2 regions of the Sporosarcina sp. P25 genome follow, and region 2 is predicted to be linked to the other one. Evidence: riboswitches for the same ligand, from Rfam matches in the RefSeq annotation. Region 2 holds a riboswitch; the other holds the start of a gene.

Region 1 (7,637 bases), on a different contig from region 2:
TATCCCTGCCGACAATCCAACTTAGCTTTTCACGGGCTTCGTCCATATCTCCTGACTTCAATGGCTCATAGACGAGCAACGCCGCGTCTCGCAAACTTTTTTGTGCAAGTCCCGCCGCAATGAGCAGCGCTTCGATTGCGATTCCCGCCAATAGATGTAGGCGATAGGCGATACTGACGAGCCAAATGGCGAGTAGAAATGTCGTCATACAAATAAGTAACCATACAATCGCACCTTTTATTGTGCGCATACGGCCTTTATTCAATAGCTTCGTCAAGTTACTAATCGTCGTGCCTAGCCACTTGACTGGATGCGGCCAGTTGGGTGGATCCCCAATGATTCGATCGAGTACCATGCCAATCGCAATCGCAATAAAATGTGCAGGGATCATCGATGGTCACCTACTGCTAATCGATACGAATGAATTGCCCGTACCGTACAATCATAGACCCCTTTACCGATCAACTTACCGAGTTGAGTAATCGGCCCCGCGTACGGCAAGTATTCTCCTTGTTGCGTAGATGCGATCAACAAGCTATCTGTCGAAGTCCCTGTAGCGACCGTGCTCGATTCAGGATCCTTCACTTGCTCGTCTTGCAGTGCTTTCGCCTTCGCTTCTGTTGCGGTAATCAACGCCTGAACGAAAGCTTCTTCACTTAATTCACCATTAATGAATACCCATGTATTGATCGTACCTATGTAAGGAATATCTTCACGTTGCCAAGACTTCGAAACATCTACCGCGTTTCCGACACCCGCTGTCACGGCCACGACAATCGAGCCGAACTGTCCTTCATATTCTTCTACTTCAACGTGCTCCGGACTAACGGCAGTCATCATGGCGACTGTATCTGTCAAATGATAGCCAAGCGTTCGCAAGTATTCCGTGTTCTCGCGCTGTACATCATCGATCATATAATCCGCACGCACGCCTCGATTGACAAACGTCTTGTACCAACCAAGCCCCGCATTATGGACAGCGGAAGAAATCGTCTTCAGCGGTTGGCTTGATTGCAACAATACATGATCTTCTTGAATCGTTACGTCCGCTTTCTTTACACTGAATAGTTGCACCTTTTCTTGCAAGTTCGGCAACAGCGTCATTTGTGGCTTCGGCATTTCAGGATGGGGCTGTGTTTTGACGCGTGCATTGTATACGTGATGAATCTCTTGCTCGAGCACGACGTCTTGCGGTTCGCCGATTGATGCTACTTCCCCGTTCTTCAACAGCAATAGACGATCGCAATAAAGAGCGGCCAGATTGATGTCATGAAATACCGAAATGACTGTGATCCCTTTCTGCCTCGCTTGATTGCGGATCGTATCGAGCAATTGTTGCTGATGCGCGATGTCTAAATGGTTCGTCGGTTCATCCAATAATAAAATAGGAGCTTGCTGGGCGAGCGCTTGCGCAACAAATACGCGTTGTTGCTCGCCGCCAGATAATAATTCAATGGCGGTATTTTCATATCGCGTGACACCTGTATAGTTCATCGCTTCCTGCACTGCTCGCTCATCCAACTCCGACCAGCTCGAGAAAATCCCCGATTGATACGGATAACGACCGAGAGCAACAGTGTCTTTCACGCTATGAGAAAAGGCATGGGCATGGAGCTGCGGCAAGACGGCTACTTGCTGCGCGAATTGCTTTTGGGTATAGGCGCCAGAAGGTTTTCCTGCAATCATGACCTTCCCGCTTTGTTTCGGCAAAATTCCCGATATAATTTTCAATAACGTGGATTTCCCGCTACCATTCGGCCCTAAAATTCCGAGAACTTCTCCTTTTTCCACGTGGAACGACACATTTCGCACAATCGGTTCCTTGCCGTAGCCTCCCGATACGTTTTCCACTTGCAACATCTTCACATCGCTCCTTTTCTACGTTGTTTGTAAAAGATATAGGCAAACACCGGAGCGCCAATGAATGCTGTAATGACACCGACCGGTAATTCAGCCGGTGAAATAATCGTTCGTGCTACGAGATCGCAAATGATCAATAATGATGCACCGTTACATAATGATAACGGCAGTACATGACGGTGATCGGAGCCCCATAACATACGTGTCATATGGGGGACAACTAGGCCAACGAAGCCGATTGTTCCGGACACCGCAACAGCCGAGCCAGTTAATACCGATCCGCCTAGCAAAATCATCAATTTACGCTGTTTGACATTGACTCCAAGATGATGCGCACGTTCTTCACCGAATAATAAAGCGTTCAATTCGCGGCGATTAAGCCACAGCATGAATGAGCCGATGATGAAAAACGGCAAGACCATTACAATGTAATTCCAGCCACGCATCGATACGCTACCAAGAAGCCAACCAACAATCTGACGGAGTTCTTCTTGCGTCAACGCGATCATCAGCGACAACACAGAGCCGAGAAATGAACCGAAAATAATTCCTGTTAAAATAATAGTTTCCATTTTCATTGACCGGTCGACCATTCGAGCAAAACCGATCACTAAAAACATCGTCACTGCAGCACCGATCATACTAAATACAGGTAAGGTGAAAGCGCCAAGGACCGGCAGCGATATACCAAAAAAGAGTGTGATCACGGCGCCGACAGAGGCACCGGATGACACTCCGAGGGTGTAAGGATCAGCTAATGGGTTTTTCAGTAGCCCTTGAAAAGCAGCCCCTGAAATAGCCAATGAGGCACCGACGATTCCAGCCAGCAACACACGCGGCATACGAATCTTCCACAAAATATTACTTGCGGTCGTGTCCGATTGATCCCATAGCGTCTCTATTGGTATTTTCACTGTACCGATCGATACACCGAGCCAGATCGCCACAAGCAATGTGGCGATCGACACGACGTAGGCGAGAACGGTTTTATTCACCGAATACCTCAGGATAGATTGCTTTCGCAAACAATTCTAATCCGTCAGCTAAACGTGGACCTGTACGGCTTGTAATATCTTCATCCAGTTGAATGACTTGATCTTCTTTGATCGCAGTCACCGCATCAAAGCCGTCACGCGTTTTAATATTTTCTACGACATTTGGAACATAGCTATAGATCGCCAAAATCACATCCGGATTTTCATCTACAATCGTTTCAGGACTGATCATAATCCAGCCTTCTTCCGTCACAATGTTCTCAGCGTTAATGATATCCAAAAACTGCTGTGGGAATGTGCCTTTTCCTGCCGTATAGATTTCAGGTGCATCGGAGTTTTCAACGAACACGCGCTTCTTATCCGTGATATCTGCTGCTTTCTTTTCGATATCAGCAATTTTCGTTTTCATATCTTCGACGATTTGATTGGCTTCCGCATTTTTGTCCATGACTTCACCAATCATTTCAATCGTTTCATATGTCTCTTCAAATGTTCCTGCATTCTGTACGACGATCACAGGGATGCCTGCGTCACGAATTTGGTTCAATCCTTCTTCATTCGAGCCCATCATCATTTCATGTGCGAATACCGCTTCCGGTTGCAATGAAATCACTTTTTCTATGTTGACCGTAAAGTCCCCTACGGTATCAAGCTCCGTTACTTCTTTAGGATAATCATCGTTTTCTGTTACAGCGATGACTTGATCGCCAGCATCAATACCGAATAAAATTTCCGTGTTACTTGGAATTAATGAAATGACAGTTTCCGGCGCTTGTTCAAATGTAATTTCTTCGCCAATTGCATCTGTCAGGGTGTATGGGTAACTCGTTGTATCCGTTGACTCTTGTTCTGTTTTCGCTTCTTCACCCGCTTGGTTTTTATCTGCCGGTGTTTCTTCTTTTGTACTGTCGCTTCCGCATGCTGCAAGTAGTAGTACCGCAAGCATAGCCGTCAGCAGTAGTTGCCAAAACTTCTTCATGTGTGTTCCTCCTTCAATATGTGTGTTGCATTACGCAAGCCGCAGACATGAAAAAAACCCTCCGATAGTTCGAAGGATTAGGTGGGATGAAATCAATGCGTGATCTCTTCCATCACACCTATCCTCGTAGGTTGCTGCGGAACTTCATTTTCCAAAAAGGCAGGTGACCTGGCTTGTGCATCGCACGTACAGTGGCGGGACCGCATCGGATTTGAACCGATTTCGCTTTTCATCTCAATTTTCGAGAACCTTTTTAGAAGATATGTAATTATGATTTATTATAGCGATAATAGTGTTGGTTGTACAGGGGATAGGAGGAGTTTGGGTATGACATAGGGAGTGAGGCTCCAGCAGGGGGACGCTTTGCTGAGAGGCCTCGCGATGAGACCTCCCGAACGCGTCCGCCTGGAACGCTGCGAAACGTTGCCTTCCCCTTTCCCACCTCAAAATTTAATCACCCGTAAGCCCTTGAACCTCGCTCTCCATCACAGGATAGAAACACCAGTGAAGCGAAGTGCAAGGCGGCGACTCGGGGAGGATTAGCCCGATCAGGTGAGACCACTAAAGGAGCGTAGCGACTAGGGGGCTCACCGCGGGCCCTCCCAAACGCGTCCGCCTGGAACGTAGCGAAACGTTGCCTTACCTTTTCCAACCTCAAAATTTAATCACCCGTAAGCCCTTGAACTTCACTCTCTATCTCAAGAAAGAAACACCAGTGAAGCGAAGTGCAAGGCGGCGACTCGGGGAGGATTAGCCCGATCAGGTGAGACAACCAAAAGGAAGCGAAGCGACCTGGTTGGCTTACCGCGGGCCCTCCCGAAACGCGTCCGCCTGGAACATAGCGAAACGTTGCCTTCCCCTTTACCATTCATAAAGAAAAAGCCAAGCAGTAAACCCGCTTGGCCATTTTCGATATATTACATTCTTTCAGGTGCTTCAACGCCTACAAGTTTCAACGCGTTGGCAATCGTTGTTTTAGTAGCTGTAATCAATGCCAAACGTGCTTCGGAAAGGTCTTTGTTTTCCGGATCTAGCACCTTGTTCGCATTGTAGAAACTATGGAATGTAGCTGCTAGTTCCTGAATGTAAGTTGTCACGCGGTGCGGTGCGCGCATACGAGCCGAGTCGCTGATTAGTTTCGGGAAGTCACCGAGTTTCTTCAGTAGCTCTAACTCTTTTTCGTCTTGCAATAGCGTGACGTTTTCTGTTGACGCTTCTACATTCTGTTCTTTTGCCTGACGCAAGATCGAACAAATACGTGCGTGTGCGTATTGTGCGTAGTAGACAGGGTTTTCATTGGATTTGGATACGGCCAAATCTAAATCGAAGTCCATTTGTGCATCGCCTGAGCGCATCGCGAAGAAATAACGTACAGCGTCTAGTCCTACTTCTTCTACGAGTTCACGCAATGTGACGGCTTTTCCTGTGCGTTTGCTCATTTTGAATTTTTCTCCGTCTTTGTAAAGCTGAACCATTTGCGCCACTTCTACTTCAAGCGTGTCGCGGTCATAGCCAAGCGCCTGGATAGCTGCTTTCATACGTGGAATATATCCGTGGTGGTCTGCTCCCCAAATATTGATAAGTTTATCAAATCCACGACTCAGCTTGTCTTGGTGATAAGCAATGTCTGGCGTTAAGTATGTGAATGAACCGTCTTGTTTGATCAATACACGGTCTTTATCGTCGCCAAATGTAGTGGAACGGAACCAAGTAGCACCGTCTTCTTCAAAGACATGGCCATTTTCACGTAATTTATTGAGCGCAACATCGATTTTACCGTTGTTATATAGAGACGTTTCCGAGAACCAGTTGTCGAAATGAACGCGGAAGTCCGTCAAGTCTTTCTTTAGTTTATCCAGTTCGATATTCAAGCCGTGTTCACGGAAAAATGCAAGTCGCTCTTGTTCTGGAACATGGACATACTTGTCGCCGTATTGTTCGACGAGGCCTTTTGCGATCGTAATAATATCTGCGCCGCGATAGCCATCTTCTGGCATTTCTTTTTCCAATCCAAGTGCTTCGAAATAACGAACGTCGATCGATAACGCTAAATTATTTATTTGATTACCTGCATCATTGATATAGTATTCACGCGCTACGTCATAGCCTGCTTTGTCGAGAATATTACATAATGAATCTCCAAGGGATGCCCCACGTGCGTGTCCTAAGTGCAAATCGCCTGTTGGGTTCGCTGATACGAATTCAACTTGGATCTTCTGTTGCTGTCCGCTATCGGAACGTCCGTAGTCTGCTCCTTGATCCAGGACAGATTTCACGATATCCCCGAGGCTGTCTGTTTTCAAGCGGATATTGAGGAAGCCAGGTCCAGCGATTTCAATGGAGTCGATTGCGGTGTTCTTCGTATCGAGGTGCTCTAAAATACTTTCCGCAATTGCACGTGGCGGCTTTTTCGCTAGTTTTGTCAACTGCATAGCGATATTCGCTGCATAATCTCCGTTCTCTTTACTTCTTGGTGATTCCAATTTAATGTCGGGAATATCTGCACTTTCGACTAGTTGCGCTTTCTCAATGGCTTGGTGCAATGCTTCTTTAATTTCATGTTGAATCTGCTCTACTGCATTCATTGTGTTACCTCCGAGTAGGTTATTGTCAAATGGTATTTCCCTAATAAGCTTTCTTCTGAATGTAAGTCGTACGCTACCGTAAAGCGTCCAGGAACCCACTCCAGTTGATTGGTATAAACGGCTAAATCCATAACTGCAGGGCCATTACCGTACGTGCCGAGGCGCATATCGTCTTGTCTGAACGGCAATCGCATCTGCACGCCGCCTTTACGCATGATGAAGGCATCTTCAGCATGTAATTTCACGGTCGTTCGGACTACTGGCATTCCTTCTGTTCGTTCTTCAAACAATAAATAGGCCTGTCCTTTTTTCTCAATGAGTTCTCCAGTTGCCTGCATCGTATGCGTTTCCGCTTGCTGGTCTGGATGTTGAATAACGGAACGGAGCTGAACTTCCATTTTTGGCGCTTCCATTCGTTCACCGCCTTAAGTAAATAGATTCACTCATTATACACTTCTTCCGGCACCAGTTTCAATGTTACACGTCTAAACTTTTCCTACAGTCCGTTTAATCCGTCCATAACCGTCCCATACTGTCAAAAGATACTGAATGGAACGGGATGTGATGAGCAATGAAACGTACCGATTATATAAAGTCCACTAATAGAAAAAGGTGGAAAAAGATTGTATTATCCCTGTCGATCACGTCGATAGCCGCGATCGTGACTGTCTTAATCGCCCTTCGAATATATGCCCAAGTACTTGGTGCCCCTTCATTGAGCGTACCAAAGGCTTCATTGTTCCTCGATCATAGTGGGCATCAGATCGGGGATCACTTTTCACAACATAGACGGTATTGGATGAAGCTGTCCGATATATCCCCTTTTCTGACAGATGCTTTTGTAGCAACAGAAGATAAGAAATTTTATTCGCATAATGGATTTGATTATAAACGACTTGCCGGTGCCATTCTGAAGGACGTTAAAACGATGAGCAAGGCGCAAGGTGCGAGTACGATTACCATGCAATATGCGCGGAATCTGTATTTAACACACGAAAAGTCTTGGACACGAAAAATCCATGAGGCGCTGTTTGCTTATCGCCTCGAAATTTTCTATGACAAGGATACGATTTTGGAAGGTTATTTAAATACTGTCTACTTCGGTCATGGAATGTACGGTGTGGAAGCGGCCAGCCGGTTTTATTTTTCTAAAGCCGCGAAAGAGCTGACATTGGAAGAGGCCGCCACGATTGCAGCAATCGCAAAAGGTCCTTCCAT
Region 2 (7,637 bases):
TCCATATAATAGGATGGCGAGAACCGCAGAAATCCCAAATAGCCAATCGGTTACACTGATATATGAATCATGTGGCATGAAGCATCAGCCTTTCCGCCGAGCGGGCATCCCGTTGCGCGGACTTGATGAGCAACAGACCGATCACAATCATCAAAATCGCAGAACCGTTCCAAATGATATCATACGGAACAATGTCCACGTTATAACGAATCTGATGAATGCGCATGACCTTGTGTTGAATAGTTCCATCATATAATTGAAACGCTCCGCCCCCGAGTAACTTGCCACCCCAGAACATCTTATGCCATAACGCATTTCTTCTGCGCAAATCCGCTACCAAATACAAACCGCCCACCGTCGCAAACCAGCTGAACGCATGAAACAAACCATCCGACACCAAGCCAACCGCCACGGTAGATTTATCATAAAACTTGTGCCAATGCAGCAATTGATGGAACAGTGTCTCATCCAAAAACGCCACAAACCCAAGGCCAAATAGTATGCCGGCCCATAGATTTCTTTTCTGATAACTTTTTCGGTTCGTCCAGTTTTTCACTTGTAACTCAGCCATATTTCACCCGCTCCCTTCCTTTCCTTATGTATGTAGTGTTCCCTGAGGATGCAGCATTTAAAACCTGTTGTGTGGATGTTAGACGGGGGATGAACTGGGGGCTTATAGAGCGGGTAGACGTCCTCATAGAGCGCTTTTCGAAGAAGTATGATCGGATCTCCGTTGACTATGAGCCAAAACGTGTCCTTATAGAGCGGATAGACAGACTCATAGAGCGTTCTCCTTAGAAGTATGATCGGACTTAGGTTGCCTATGATCGGAAACGTGTCCCGATAGAGCGGATAGACAGACTGATAGAGCGCTCTCCGCAGAAGTATGCTCGGATGCCGGTTGACTATGAGCGGAAATGTGTCCCGATAGAGCGGATGAACGGCCTCATAGAGCGCTTCCCGCAGCAGTATGATCGGATACTCGTTGACTATGAGCGGAAATGTGTCCCGATAGAGCGGCTGAACGTCCTCATAGAGCGCTTCCCGCAGAAGTATGCTCGGATGCCCGTTGTCTATGAGCGGAAACGTATTCCGATAGAGCGGATAGACGTCCTCATAGAGCGCTTTCCACAGAAGTACTATCGGATCTCCGTTGACTATGAGCCAAAACGTGTCCCGATAGAGCGGGTAGACAGCCTCATAGAGCGTTCTCCTCAGAAGTATGATCGGATGCCCGTTGACTATGAGCGGAAATGTGTTCCGATAGGGCGGCTGGCCAGCCTCATAGAGCGTTCTCCGCAGAAGTATGATCGGACTTAGGTTGCCTATGAGCGGAAACGTGTCCTGATAGAGCGGGTAGACAGACTCATAGAGCGCTCTCCGCAGAAGTATGATCGGATGCCGGTTGCCTATGATCGGAAACGCGCCCCGATAGAACGGATAAACAGACTCATAGAGCGTTCTCCGCAGAAGTATGATCGGATGCCCGTTGACTATGAGCGGAAACGTATTCTGATAGAGCGGATAGACGTCCTCATAGAGCGCTTCCCGCAGAAGTATGCTCGGCTTCTCCGGTTGCCCATGAGCGGAAACGCGTGCTGATAGAGCGGATGAACGGCCTCATAGAGCGCACTCCACTGAAGTATGATCGGCTTCCCGTTGCCCTTGAGCGGAAACACATCCCGATAGAGCGGCTGAACGGTCTCATAGAGCGCTATCCACTAAAGTATGATCGGATCCACATCCACCACAGGCAGCGGAAAGTCTATAGTATAAAAATATAGTAGCTATCCAATAATTTATGGTAACTTTTCCTGCATAATCTGCTAGAATACGAATAAAGGGAGTGTGAGCCGTGAAAATTGTCATTGCCCCTGATGCATTTAAGGGCAGCTTACAGGCAGATCAAGCGGCCGACGCTATGTATAGTGGCGTGAAGAAAGTATATCCGCATGCAGAAGTAGTCCGTTTACCAGTCGCGGATGGTGGCGAGGGAACGCTTGCTGTCCTTGTCGCGTCAACTGGCGGGACGTTGCGAACCGTATCTGTGCAAGATCCGCTTGGTCGCACAATAGATGCATGCTTTGGTATGCTTGGTGACGGTGAGACAGCGGTCATTGAAATGGCACAGGCGTCCGGTTTGCTGTTGCTTGAGGAGCATGAACTCGATCCAATGAAAGCGTCAACATTTGGCACGGGGCAGTTAATTCGTCATGCGCTGGATATGGGTTACAGGAAAATGATCATTGGACTTGGCGGGAGTGCGACGAATGATGGGGGAACGGGTTTGCTTGAAGCGCTAGGCGTTCGTTTCCTCTCTGATGGACAGCTATTGCGGATGAATGGGGCTACGCTTCCGTTAATCAATGAAATCGATACCTCGCAACTGGATAAACGTTTGCTGGAGACGGACATTCGCATTGCATCTGATGTGGACAATCCGTTTGTCGGTGAGCAAGGCGCGTCGTTTGTTTTCGGTCCGCAAAAAGGAGCGGATGCAGAGATGATCCTGCGTCTGGATGAAGGGTTACGACATTTGGCGGACGAGACGGAAAAGCAAATGGGCGTGCGATTGCATGTGTTACGCGGTGCAGGCGCAGCTGGGGGAAGTGCGGGTGCATTAATTGCCTATTGTGGAGCGCGTCTTGAAAGTGGAATTGATGTCATGCTCGAAGCGATGGATTTCGAAAAGCATCTATCTTCAGCAGATTTCATTGTAACAGGGGAAGGTAAGACGGATCGACAGACGCTTGCAGGCAAGGCATTAATGGGGATTGCAAAGCTTGCGAGGGTAGAGGATGTTCCGGTTATTGTCATTTCAGGAGCGATTGAAGAAGCGGCGCGTCAAGAGCTTCTTGTGTGGTTCACCGAATTGCATTCATTGGATGATGGAAAGAAGTCGTTAGCCGAATTGATGGCAAATGCGGCAGAGTTATTGGAAAACAAAACGTCGATAGTCATGCAAAGTAGATAGTAGAAAATAGTTTTTTATTATGCGATGCATAGCAAGTAGGCGGGTAGGGTATAGAATACACGAGGAGGTGGTCAGATGTTTCAAGATGCAATCAACTGGCTTGTAGGGCCGGCGAATAATTTCATTTGGACATATGTTTTAATTGGACTTTTATTGGCAACAGGTTTATATTTCTCAATTCGCACGAAATTTGTACAAGTACGCTTATTTGGTGAGATGTTCCGTCTGATTGTTGAGAAGAAGGATAGCAACGACGGGGTATCGCCATTCCAAGCATTTACAATTAGTGCCGCGTCGCGTGTAGGGACAGGTAACGTAGCAGGGGTAGCCCTTGCGATCGGAATCGGTGGGCCCGGCGCGGTATTCTGGATGTGGGTTATCGCTATAATCGGTATGGCGACTGCATTCATTGAAAGTACATTGGCGCAAGTGTATAAAGTGAAAGACGGCGATACTTTCCGCGGAGGGCCGGCGTATTATATGCAAAAAGCGTTAGGCTGGCGGAAACTTGGTATTGTCTTTGCGATTTTACTGACGATGTGTTTCGGATTCATCTTTAACGCAGTGCAATCGAACACAATCAGTCAATCGTTCACAGACGTATTCGGCATTCCACATTGGGCTGTAGGAGTTGGACTCATTGCTCTGACGGCAGTAATTGTCTTTGGTGGTGTGCAGCGTATTGTTAAAGTAACGCAGACTATCGTACCTATAATGGCAACATTTTATATTATCGTAGCATTGTATATTGTGATATTGAACATTACAGAAGTTCCAGCGATGATCGCATTAATTTTCGAGCACGCATTCGGTATTAAAGAAATCATGGGTGGCGGAATCGGTATGGCTATGATGCAAGGTGTACGCCGAGGTCTGTTCTCCAATGAAGCAGGTATGGGTAGTGTCCCAAACGCAGCAGCTACAGCGAACGTATCACACCCAGCAAAACAAGGACTCGTACAATCATTAGGCGTATTTTTCGATACCATCATCATCTGTTCAGCAACTGCCTTCATTATCTTACTTGGCGGCTTGTACCAATCAGGCGAAACAAACGGTATCTTATTGACGCAAGCATCCATGGAAGTACACGTAGGCGCATGGGCACCATACTTCATCGCCGTGGCGATCATGTTCTTCGCCTTCAGTTCCATCATCGGTAACTACTACTATGGCGAAACGAACATCGAATTTATCAACGCTAACGTCTTGTGGAAACGAATCTACCAAGTTCTCGTACTCGCTATGGTCTACTTCGGAGCCGTTGCAAAAGTACAAGTCGTCTGGGACATGGCCGACTTATTCATGGGACTAATGGCCATCATTAACTTGGTCGTTATACTACTCCTGGGCAAAATTGCCTTCAAAGTACTCGACGACTTCACCAAACAACGAAAGGCGGGCAGGAACCCCGTCTTCAAAGCAGCTAGCATCCCTGATTTAAAAGGCGCAGAGTGTTGGGAAGAAACAGCTGAAAGAGCAGAAGATCGTTTGTGATATTGATAGATAATATTGGGCTTTTTATATTTTGATCTTAAGACTTTGAATTGGAACTAATAAATACAGTGAATTTTCTAGGTGGTCTACGTTAGAAAGTAGGATTGTAGAGGAAGCAGGGGGCGACTCCGGGAGGATCAGCGTGAGTCTGAGACCCTGGCCAGGTGCCTCAATTTCTGCAAAGTACACAGAAATACGGCAAAGCGAACCCTTCGCTGTTCGTTTGGCTCAGGCCACGCCCTCCGGAAAGCGTCCCCCTGCTGTAGCGGAAATCCCTTCTCCTCACTAATTTCACTATCTAATTAAAACGTTCACACAAACAATTTAGTCAAGAAGTAAAAAGTTTGATATACTATAAAATACTGAATAACAAAAGTCGAATCGTAGTTCAGAAGAAGGATTCTGAACATCGGTTCGATTTTTGTTTTGCATGTTTGAACACAACATGTTAGGGTTATATATGAATCAATACACTATATATAGTGTGTAACAGCAATTAGATGAATTGGTACCCACCACGTTTAAAAGGGAATCCGCCACGAACGGAGCTGCCCCCGCAACTGAGGGCACGGACGACTATCTTGTAAAACCACTGCTTCGGCGGGAAGGAAAGATGGAAGAGCGATGTGCCAGCCAGTAGACCTGCCAGTCATCTCAGCAAAACATTCTTCGGGGTTGGAGAGTGAAAGCACAAAGCAGTCTTTTTTCAGTCTGCCTAAAACTTTCCGCTATCTACTAAGCGTCAATTGACGACTCCCGATTTTATTGGGAGTTTTTTTATTTAGTATATAACCGAACTAATTAACTAAAGGGAGCGGATATAATGGCTATTATTCAAGAAGCTGTGGGACTTAATCTATTGATGGAAAATTTACAAGAGGAATTCGGCAAGAAACAAATCGAACCGTTGATCGAAGCGAGCGAGAAATTCCAGGAGCGTCATCCGGCAAGCTCGGCAACTGAGTGGACGAATGCGATGGTGCTAGAGTCTTTAAGCCGTATTGATGAAGCGACCACGTATTGGACGTTTGTAGCTGCGCGTATTTATTTATTCGACGTCTATGCAAAGCAAAAAGCATTGCGTGGAGCGGATGTGTATACCGATTTTGCGAAAAATGTAGAACGCTTGGTGGAACAAGGTTTATATACACCTGTTCTGACAGAGAAATACAGCCAAGATGAGCTTCAGGAAATCGGCAAGCTACTCGATCCTTCTCGTGACCTTTTATTCACATATATCGGCTTGAAAACATTGGTAGACCGCTATGTAACAGTAAACTTTAAGAAACAATCAGTGGAGCTTCCACAAGAGCGCTGGTTAATCATCGCGATGACGTTAATGCAAGATGAAACAGTAGACCGCATTCATAAAGTCAGCGAAGCGTATTGGGCGATGAGCAATTTGTATATGACTGTTGCGACACCTACATTATCGAATGCAGGCAAGATGCACGGACAGCTATCAAGTTGCTTTATCGATACAGTGGATGATTCCTTACAAGGGATCTACAACAGCAACACTGATATCGCGAACTTGTCGAAATTCGGCGGCGGAATCGGTGTCTATATGGGGAAAGTTCGTTCTCGCGGTGCATCGATTCGTGGCTTCGAAGGTGCATCAAGTGGTGTTCTCCCATGGATCAAACAGCTGAACAATACGGCAGTCAGTGTCGACCAACTCGGTCAACGTCAAGGGGCTGTAGCCGTTTATCTTGATGTATGGCATCAAGACATCTTCACATTCCTTGATCTCAAGCTCAATAACGGTGATGACCGTTTGCGCGCACATGACATTTTCACAGGCGTTTGCTTGCCGGACTTATTCATGGAGAAAGTCGAGTCCCGCGAAGACTGGCATTTATTCGATCCACATGAAGTCCGCACGAAAATGGGCTATTCATTGGAAGACTTCTATGATGAAACAAAAGGGAAAGGAACATTCCGCGAGAAGTATGAAGAATGTGTCCGCAATGAAGATTTATCCAGAGAGACGGTTTCAGCGATTGAAATCATGAAGCGTATCCTACGTAGCCAGCTCGAGACAGGAACGCCATTCATGTTCTACCGTGATGAAGTAAACCGTATGAACCCGAATAAGCATGAAGGCATGATTTATTCTAGTAATTTGTGCTCAGAAATACTTCAAAATATGTCAGCATCTACACATGAATCCGTAACACTAGAAGACGATATGGTCGTCACACGCACGAAGCCAGGCGATTTCGTTGTATGTAACCTGTCATCGATTAACCTTGGAAGAGCGGTTACAGCAGACGTGCTAGACCGTTTGATCCGCATTCAAGTGCGTATGCTCGATAACGTCATTGATCAGAACCAAATCCCAGTTGTACAAGCACAACGCACAAATACGCGCTACCGTGGAATTGGACTTGGCACATTTGGCTGGCACCATTTACTCGCATTGAAAAACATTCAGTGGGAATCGGATGAAGCGGTGAATTTCGCAGACGAGCTGTATGAAAATATCGCGTATTTGACAATTAAAGCTTCAATGGAATTATCGAAAGAAAAAGGCGCATATCCATTGTTCGATGGTTCGGATTGGCAAACGGGCGAATACTTCGAGCAACGCGAATACGATTCGAATAAATGGCGTGAACTGCGCATGGATGTGGCAATGAACGGTATGCGGAACGGCTACTTGATGGCAGTCGCACCGAACAGCTCGACGTCGGTTATCGCAGGCTCAACAGCTTCCATCGATCCAGTATTCAAGCCGTTCTACCATGAAGAGAAGAAAGACTATAAATTACCGGTTATTGCACCGGATCTAGATCATAATACGTATGACATTTACCGTCGTTCTGCTTACATCGTCGATCAGCGCTGGTCTATCAAGCAAAACGCCGCGCGTCAGCAACACATCGATCAGTCAATTTCATTCAATATTTATGTACCGAACTCCATCCGCGCATCCGTTATTTTGGATTTACACTTGCAGGCATGGAAATCCGGCATGAAAACCACGTACTATATGCGTTCAACTGCAGCGGAGATCGAGGAGTGCGAGTGGTGTCATTCTTAATCGCCTATGCATCCTGGAGCGGCAACACTCAGGAAGTAGCGGAATTGATTACGGAAAGTTTACAAAGTGAAGGCGTCGAAGTCGATACCTATCGTATCGGCATCGGAGTCATTCCAAACG

What was found. Region 2 has a riboswitch for cobalamin ahead of CSV70_RS07850 (ribonucleoside-diphosphate reductase subunit alpha). Riboswitches for the same ligand answer to the same signal wherever they lie in the genome.
Region 1: it holds a riboswitch for cobalamin, as region 2 does, so the genes downstream of both, CSV70_RS00235 (ABC transporter substrate-binding protein) here and CSV70_RS07850 (ribonucleoside-diphosphate reductase subunit alpha) in region 2, are expected to answer to the same signal.

The regions. Positions count from the first base shown of each region.
Region 1 covers NZ_PDYV01000001.1:40,105-47,741, reverse strand. Annotated here, with positions in the region: gene cbiB (adenosylcobinamide-phosphate synthase CbiB) at 1-388, opposite strand, end outside; gene CSV70_RS00245 (adenosylcobinamide amidohydrolase) at 388-1,860, opposite strand; gene CSV70_RS00240 (FecCD family ABC transporter permease) at 1,863-2,855, opposite strand; gene CSV70_RS00235 (ABC transporter substrate-binding protein) at 2,848-3,834, opposite strand; cobalamin riboswitch at 3,976-4,102, opposite strand; gene argS (arginine--tRNA ligase) at 4,752-6,419, opposite strand; gene CSV70_RS00225 (YwiB family protein) at 6,416-6,832, opposite strand; gene CSV70_RS00220 (transglycosylase domain-containing protein) at 6,991-7,637, shown strand, end outside.
Region 2 covers NZ_PDYV01000006.1:150,197-157,833, forward strand. Annotated here, with positions in the region: gene CSV70_RS07825 (cytochrome c oxidase assembly protein) at 1-78, opposite strand, end outside; gene CSV70_RS07830 (DUF2243 domain-containing protein) at 68-571, opposite strand; gene CSV70_RS07835 (hypothetical protein) at 895-1,320, shown strand; gene CSV70_RS07840 (glycerate kinase) at 1,856-2,974, shown strand; gene CSV70_RS07845 (alanine/glycine:cation symporter family protein) at 3,050-4,471, shown strand; cobalamin riboswitch at 4,960-5,135, shown strand; gene CSV70_RS07850 (ribonucleoside-diphosphate reductase subunit alpha) at 5,295-7,517, shown strand; gene CSV70_RS07855 (flavodoxin) at 7,505-7,637, shown strand, end outside.